2 regions of the Streptomyces sp. NPDC017991 genome follow, and region 1 is predicted to be linked to the other one. Evidence: riboswitches for the same ligand, from Rfam matches in the RefSeq annotation. Region 1 holds a riboswitch; the other holds the start of a gene.
What was found. A riboswitch is a leader RNA that binds a small molecule or an ion and turns the genes downstream of it on or off. The one in region 1 is predicted to bind S-adenosylmethionine.
Positions count from the first base shown of each region.

Region 2: another riboswitch for S-adenosylmethionine. It lies ahead of ACH4DZ_RS17500 (aminotransferase class V-fold PLP-dependent enzyme); the one in region 1 lies ahead of ACH4DZ_RS29320 (glutathione S-transferase family protein).

Region 1 covers NZ_JBIRGP010000011.1:64,562-68,219, reverse strand. Annotated here, with positions in the region: gene ACH4DZ_RS29330 (LLM class flavin-dependent oxidoreductase) at 1-885, opposite strand, end outside; gene ACH4DZ_RS29325 (putative leader peptide) at 962-1,129, opposite strand; SAM riboswitch class IV at 1,398-1,545, shown strand; gene ACH4DZ_RS29320 (glutathione S-transferase family protein) at 1,799-2,587, shown strand; gene ACH4DZ_RS29315 (GNAT family N-acetyltransferase) at 2,686-3,243, shown strand; gene ACH4DZ_RS29310 (C40 family peptidase) at 3,290-3,658, opposite strand, start outside.
Region 2 covers NZ_JBIRGP010000005.1:266,803-270,460, forward strand. Annotated here, with positions in the region: gene ACH4DZ_RS17490 (rhomboid family intramembrane serine protease) at 1-154, shown strand, start outside; gene ACH4DZ_RS17495 (Lrp/AsnC family transcriptional regulator) at 151-432, shown strand; gene ACH4DZ_RS17500 (aminotransferase class V-fold PLP-dependent enzyme) at 645-2,024, opposite strand; SAM riboswitch class IV at 2,202-2,318, opposite strand; gene trpD (anthranilate phosphoribosyltransferase) at 2,513-3,577, opposite strand.

The DNA.
Region 1 (3,658 bases):
CGCGTCCTGTTCGGCGCGCACCGCGGCGACGATCGCGCCGGCCTGCCCGGCGTCGTGCGGAGTGACGAACCCGAGGTCTGCGGAGCGGCCCAGCAGCCGGAACGGCGCACCGGTCACGGTCTCGTGGGCGAGCGCTCCGACGGGCGGCTGCCCCTGCGGGGGCCGAGGCGTGATCGAGGGCCCCTTGACGCTGAAGTGCGCGCCCTCGAAGTCGATGTAGTGCAGCTTCTCCTGGTCGACGAAGCGGCCGGTGGCAACATCCCGGATCTCCGCGTCGTCCTCCCAGCTGTCCCACAGCCGCCGGACCGCTTCGACGTAGTCGGCCGCCTCGTCGAAGAGGTCGACCGTCAACTCCTGTACGGCGGGGCTCTCCAGGTCCTCGATACGGAACGACGGGACCGTACGGCGGCCGAAGTGCGCGGCCTCGTTGCAGCGGGCCGACACCTGGATCCGTACGCCTGCACGGCCGGTGCTCACATAGTCCAGCGTGGCGATGGCCTTCGATATGTGGAACGGCTCCGTGTGCGTGGCCACCACGGTAGGCAGCAGTCCTATGTGGCTGGTCAGCGGCGCGACCCGGGCGGCGATGAGGACGGCGTCGAGCCGGCCGCGGACCTGGTCGGTCCGTCCGTCGGGCTCGGTGAAGTGCGAGGACTGGAGGCCGAGGGCGTCCTCGATGGTCACGAAGTCGAGCAGACCCCGTTCGGCCTCGGTGACGAGGTCCGTCCAGTAACCGGCGGTGAGCAGGTCCCGGGGGCGGGCCACCGGGTCGCGCCACGCGGCGGGGTGCCAGCCGGCTCCGTCGAGCGCTACGGCGAGACGCAGGGCGGGGGTAGAGGGCAGGGCGGGGGAAGTGGGCAGGGCAGAAGGAGGTACTGACGACACGACGGGGGTGCCTTCCTGATCGACCGTGGAGGAAGCCGGCCCTCACCGGAGGAGGGCGGGGCCGCGGAGGTACGGGTCAGGGACGACAGAGCGCGCCGGCGACACGCAGCAGGTCGATGTGCTGCCGCGAGTACAGGCGGACGCGGCGGCGCGGAGTGAGCTTGGGGACACGGAGGCGGGGTACGGGGCGCGGTCGCACGTGCGTCACCTCCGTCCTGCGGCTCGTCTGCTCGTCGACGCTCACAACAGTACGGCTGTTCCTTTTCTTCCGGCAGTCCGAAATTGATCTCGGCGGTTCCCTGGGCGAACGGTGCGTTGTCGGGTGCGGGTCGGTGAGGGCTGAGCGCGCAGTTCCCCGCGCCCCTGGGGGGCGAGGGCGAAGCCCCGCCTTCAAGGGGCGCGGGGAACTGCGCGGCCGGCCCCCACCGACCCGCACGGGACACTGCCCACCTGTTGAGACGTCGTCTCGGCGTCTTGACGACCTCACTCAGCGCGCCGACACTTGCGGGGACGGTCACGATTGTCAGCGCCCGTCGGACGAGGTCCTCCTCCGTCCGTGCGGTCATCGGCCCCGGCCCGCTGACAGGCAACCCTTCCACCGCGACGGGGTGCCCCGGGTGACGACCGGGTTCCGCCGGTGCGGCGGGACAAGCGTGGTCTCGCCTCGTGCGAGCCCCGACCGGGACGGGTGGGAATTGCCCAGGAACGGCTTGACGAGGCGACTGCACATCGATCTGTTGCGCGTCTCCAGCGCTTACTAGTTCGCTGCCGGTTCACCCGGTCCCTGCGGTCCGCCCGATCCGGACCGTCGGCCCGTGGACCCGCCGGACGTGCACGACACAGCGCAGTCACTCCGTTTCGCCACTGGTGCCCACAAGGCGGCCAGGGCTTCCGCGATTCCCTCTGGAGAGCCATGCCCGAGACAGTTTCCCGCGGTTCGAGCACAGGTACCTTCGCGACGGCCGCACGTACGGCCGTCACCGGCACGCCCGCCTGCGGCACGGTCGCACCGAGCGCGACCGCACGTCCGCACCGCTTCCGCGGCCGCATAGGTGTCGGCCTGGCCGGCGGCTTCTACCCGGCGCCGCACCGCTATCAGCTGTATCTGTCCGAAGGCTGTCAGCGTTCGCTGCGCGTCTCGATCACCCTCGCCCTGCTGGGACTTGAGGACTCGACTGCCACCACCGTGCTGACCCGCCCCGCCGAGACGCCCGATGCCTTCGCCTCGCTGCGCCGGGCCTACGAGGCGACCTGGCACCACTACGACGGCCCGCTCACCGCGCCCGCGCTGTGCGACCGGTGGAGCGGACGCGTCGTCAGCAACCACACGCCCGACATCCTGCGCGACCTCGCCGACCTTGCCGGACTCCGGGACGAGGAGGCGTCCGGCCCGCCCGCGCTGCGTCCACCGGCCCTCGCCGCCGAGATCGACGCGCTGCGTGAACTCCTCGCCCGGGACGTCACACCGACCTCCCAGCCCCCTGCCCGGGCGGCGACACTGACCCTGCTCGATCATCAACTGGCCTCCAGCCCCTATGTATTGGGGGGTGCGATCACGGCCGCGGACGTGGATCTCTGGGTGGCGCTCACCCACCCGGACACGAATGACGGCGCCCGGTCCGCGTACCCCCACCTGGATCGGTACGTCCGGCGCCTCGGCCTGCACCCGGCCTTCCGGGGCAGTGGGCGGACGGCGCTCTAGAAGGCTGCCGGGCGTCATTGCGAACGCGGTGTTTCCGTTCTGCGAACAGGGGGCCCGAGCCGACGACACGCCTCCTCCGCCGGTGTGAGCATGTGCGCATGATCAAGGGAGAAGTCAGGGAAGAAGCCCGCAAGGAGACCGGGGAAGAGACTCGGGCCGCCCGGCGGGCACCGGTGGTCCGCTGGGTGACCGAGGAGTGGGACGCCCCGGCCCCGGCCCGGCTGCGGGAGCAGATGTCCGCCGAACTGGCCCCGCGCTACGCGCCGGTCGAGCACCGGCGCGTACGTGCGCCGCAGCCCGCCGCCGAGGAGATCGTCGTCACCTGGGTCGCCTACGCCGACGACGTGCCCGTGGCCACCGCCTCGCTGCGCAGGCTGCCCGACCGGCACGAGGTGAAGCGGGTGTTCGTGCACGGCGACCACCGCGGCCGGGGTCTGGCGCGAGCGGCCCTCGCGGCGGTGGAGTCGACCGCGCTGAGTCTCGGCGTCGACCGGCTGTGGCTGCAGACGGGCGCGCTCCAGCCGGAGGCCCGGGCACTCTATGCGCGGGAGGGCTGGCAGGAGGTGCGGCCGTACGCCCCGTACGACCGCAATCCGTTCAGCGTCTGCTTCACCAAGGCACTCACGAAGCCGGCGGAGACGCCACAATCACGCTGACTGCTGGCTCCTGGCTCCTGACCTTGGATGGGCCCGCAACGGCCCCTCAGGCAGGGCGGATCACACTGTGGATCGCCGCCTCGCCGGCCCAGTAGATCGACTCTTCGCGGATGGCGACGCCCGGGCTCGGTGCGTGGATCATCATGCCGTTGCCCGTGGCGATGCCGACGTGTCCGACCTGTCCGCTGAAGAGAACCAGGTCACCGGGTCGGATGTCCGCGACGGGGACCATCGTGCCGGCGGTCGCCTGGTCCTGGACGGAACGCGGGAGCACGACTCCGGCGACCTTCCAGGCGGCCTGCGTGAGACTGGAGCAGTCGTACGAGCCCGGTCCCATCGCGCCCCATACGCACGGCTTGCCGATCTGAGCGCGTGCGAAGTCGACGGCCCTGGCGCCCTGTCCGCCGTACCCGGG
Region 2 (3,658 bases), on a different contig from region 1:
GGCCGCGGGGCGCGCGTCGCAGGGCCCGGGGGTCGCCTATCTGGCGCACCTGCTGGGCTTCTCCGCCGGGTTCCTCTACGCGTGGGTGCGGTACGGGCGTCCGGCTAGAGTGAAATCCCCAGCGACGGCCACCGAGGGAGAAAACCAGCCGTGATCACCGCGATCGTGCTCATCAAGACCAGCGTGGACCGGATTCCCGAGATCGCCGAGTCGATCGCAGCGCTGGACAGCGTCAGCGAGGTGTTCTCCGTGACCGGGACGTACGACTTGATCGCCATGGTCCGGGTGAAGGCCCATGACGATCTGGCGGATGTCATTCCCGGCATGATCAGCAAGATTCCGGGGGTCGAGGGGACGGACACGCATGTGGCGTTCCGGACGTACTCGCAGCACGACCTGGAGGCCGCGTTCGCCATCGGGGGCGACAACTAGGGCGTTTCTTTTGGATCAGCCCGGGTCCGCGGCGCCCGGCACAGCACCTCGCGGCGTTGTCGCACGACCCGAGTACGCCCAGTACGCGGATCATGCTCCGCCTTGCGATGCACCGCACCGGACACCGCGGCCTGATCCGACCTGATCCAAAAGAAACGCCCTAGGCCCTCCGGGGCGCGCGGTACGGGGGTCGGGTTGCGTGTCGGAGCCCTTCAGGCCGCCGGGACGCAGCGGCCGTTCTCCGTGCGGTAGTTCCAGCTGGCGCCGTTCGCCACGAGTTCCTTGACCGCTCCCACGAAACGCTCCACGTGCTCGTCGGGGGTGCCGACGCCGAAGCTGACGCGGATGGCGTTCAGGGACTTCTCGCCGGGGGCGGCCTCGGGGGCGCCGCACTCGCCCTGGGACTGCGGGTCGCTGCCGAGGAGCGTACGGACCAGCGGGTGGGCGCAGAAGAGGCCGTCGCGGACGCCGATGCCGTACTCGGCGGAGAGCGCGGCGGCGAAGTGCGAGCTGTTCCAGCCGTCGACGACGAACGAGATGACGCCGACGCGCGGGGCGTCGTCGCCGAAGAGCGAGAGCACCCGGACCTCGGGCACCTCGGCGAGACCCTGCCGGACGGTGGCGACGAGCTGCTGCTCACGGGCGACGAGCGTGTCGAAGCCGGCCTCGGTGAGGGCCTTGCAGGCGGAGGCGATGGAGTAGGCGCCGATGACGTTGGGCGACCCGGCCTCGTGCCGTGCGGCGCTCTCGTGCCACTCCACGTCCACCCCGCCGTCCGTACGCCGTGACACCTTCCGCGAGGCACCGCCACCGGCGAGGTACGGGTCGGCCTCGCGCAGCCAGTCGAAGCGTCCCGCGAGCACACCCGAGCCGAACGGCGCGTACAGCTTGTGGCCGGAGAACGCGACCCAGTCCACGTCCAACTCCTGTACGGAGACGGGGTGGTGGGGCGCGAGCTGGGCCGCGTCGAGCACGATCCGGGCGCCGTGGGCGTGGGCGGCGGCGGCCAGTTCCCGTACGGGCCACAGTTCGCCGGTGACGTTCGAGGCGCCCGTGACGCACACGAGGGCCGGACCGTACGGGTCGCGGTCGGCGAGGGCCCGCTCCAGCGTCGCGACGGCCTCGCCCGGGGTGCGCGGGGCGTTGAGGTAGGTGACGCGGGCGTCCTGCCACGGCAGCAGCGAGGCGTGGTGTTCGGTCTCGAAGACGAAGACCTGGCAGTCGGCGGGCAGGGCGGCGGCGAGGAGGTTCAGCGAGTCGGTGGTGGACCGGGTGAAGACGACCTCGTCGTCGGCGCGGCAGTCGAGGAACTCGCCCACGGTCCTGCGGGCGTTCTCGAAGAGGTCGGTGGAGAGCTGGGACAGATATCCGGCCCCGCGGTGCACGCTGCCGTAGTACGGGGCGTACGCGGCCACGTCGTCCCAGACCCGCTGGAGGGCGGGGGCGCTGGCGGCGTAGTCGAGCGCGGCGTAGGTGACCTCGCCGCCGGTCACGAGCGGAACGGTGACGTCTCGGCCCAGCACGGGCAGGGACCCCGAGGCGTCGGTGTCACAGTGGGCGGACCGGTCGGCGGCAGCGGTGGAGACAGACATGGCGAGCTCCTGTGAGAGGCAGGCGAAATCACTGTGCGGGCGGGCATGGCCCGGCACAGGAAAGGTGAAAGGGGTACGCGGAAGTGGGGCTCGGCGCCCTATCGCATTCGCTTGCTCATGAAAGGCTCCCTCGAACGACCAGGACCCCTGGTGTGTCCGCTCCAGCGAGCGGTGAGGGGTCCGCGCTTGCCGTAGACCTCACTGCCTACGACCTGGTCTTCACCCGGGGCACCCCGCCACGGACGGAGGGTTGCCGGACAGTCGGCCGGGGCCTGTTGACTGTCACTCATGACCTGCCAGCATCTTGCCACACGATCACGCCGACGCAACCCGCTGTCCGCATCGCGGAACGGCGGGGGCACCGGTCACCGCCTGGGGGCTCCGCCCCCGCCCCCCGCTGCGCAGTTCCCCGCGCCCCTGGGTACCTAGGGGCGCGGGGGACTGCGCAATCGTTGAGGCCCGCCCCCACCGGGGCCGCTGACGACCGACTACGCCTGGGTCGCCGTCACCCACCGCTCCAGCGTCCGGAGCGCCGCCCCGGAATCGATGGCCTCCGCGGCACGAGCCATCCCGCCGCGGATCTGCTCGGCGAGCGATCCAGGCCCCGGCGAGAGCGCCACCAGCGCCGCCGCCGAGTTGAGCAGCACGGCGTCCCGCACGGGCCCCCGCTCACCCCCCAGCAGCCGTCGCGCGACATCCGCGTTGTACGACGCGTCAGCCCCCCGCAGCGCCTCCACCGGCACCAGCTCGATCCCCACGTCCCGCGGGTCGAAGGCCTCCTCGCGCACCTTGCCGTCCCGGACGACCCACACCCGGGACGTGGCCGTGGTGGTCAGCTCGTCGAGACCGTCGTCGCCGCGGAAGACCAGCGAGGAGTTGCCGCGCTCGGCGAGGACCCCGGCCACGATGGGCGCCATGGGCGCGTGCGCGACCCCGACCGCCTGGGCCTTCACCCGGGCCGGGTTGGTGAGCGGGCCGAGGAAGTTGAAGGTCGTCCGGATCCCCAGCTGCCCGCGCGCCGCCGCCACGTGCCGCAGCGCCGGATGGAACTTCACCGCGAAGCAGAAGGTGATCCCGGCCTCCTCGGCCACCTCGGCCACCCGTCGCGGGGTCAGCTCCAGGTTGACGCCGAGCTTTTCGAGGACGTCCGAGGCGCCGGACGCGGAGGACGCGGCGCGGTTGCCGTGCTTGACGACCTTGGCACCCGTACCGGCGATGACGACGGCCGACATCGTCGAGATGTTGACGGTCTTCGCCCCGTCCCCGCCGGTGCCGACGATGTCGACGGTGTCGCCCGGCACCTCGATCACGTTGGCGTGCGCGTACATCGTGCGCACCATGCCGGAGATCTCCTCGACGGTCTCGCCCTTGGCCCGCAGGGCCACCGCGAACCCGGCGATCTGCGCGTCGGTCGCCTCGCCCCGCATGATCAGGTCCATCGCCCAGGCCGTGTCGTCGGCGCTCAGGTCGCGCCCGTCCAGCAGGCCGTTCAGGAGGGCGGGCCAGGAACGGCCCGCCGCGAAGTCGCCTCCAGCGGGGGTCACAGCACTCATCTGCCGCTCCTGGGTCCGTGTTCGTGGATGTGGGTCCACCCTATCCAGGCCCCGGCACGGCAAAGAGCCCCGTCCATGCAA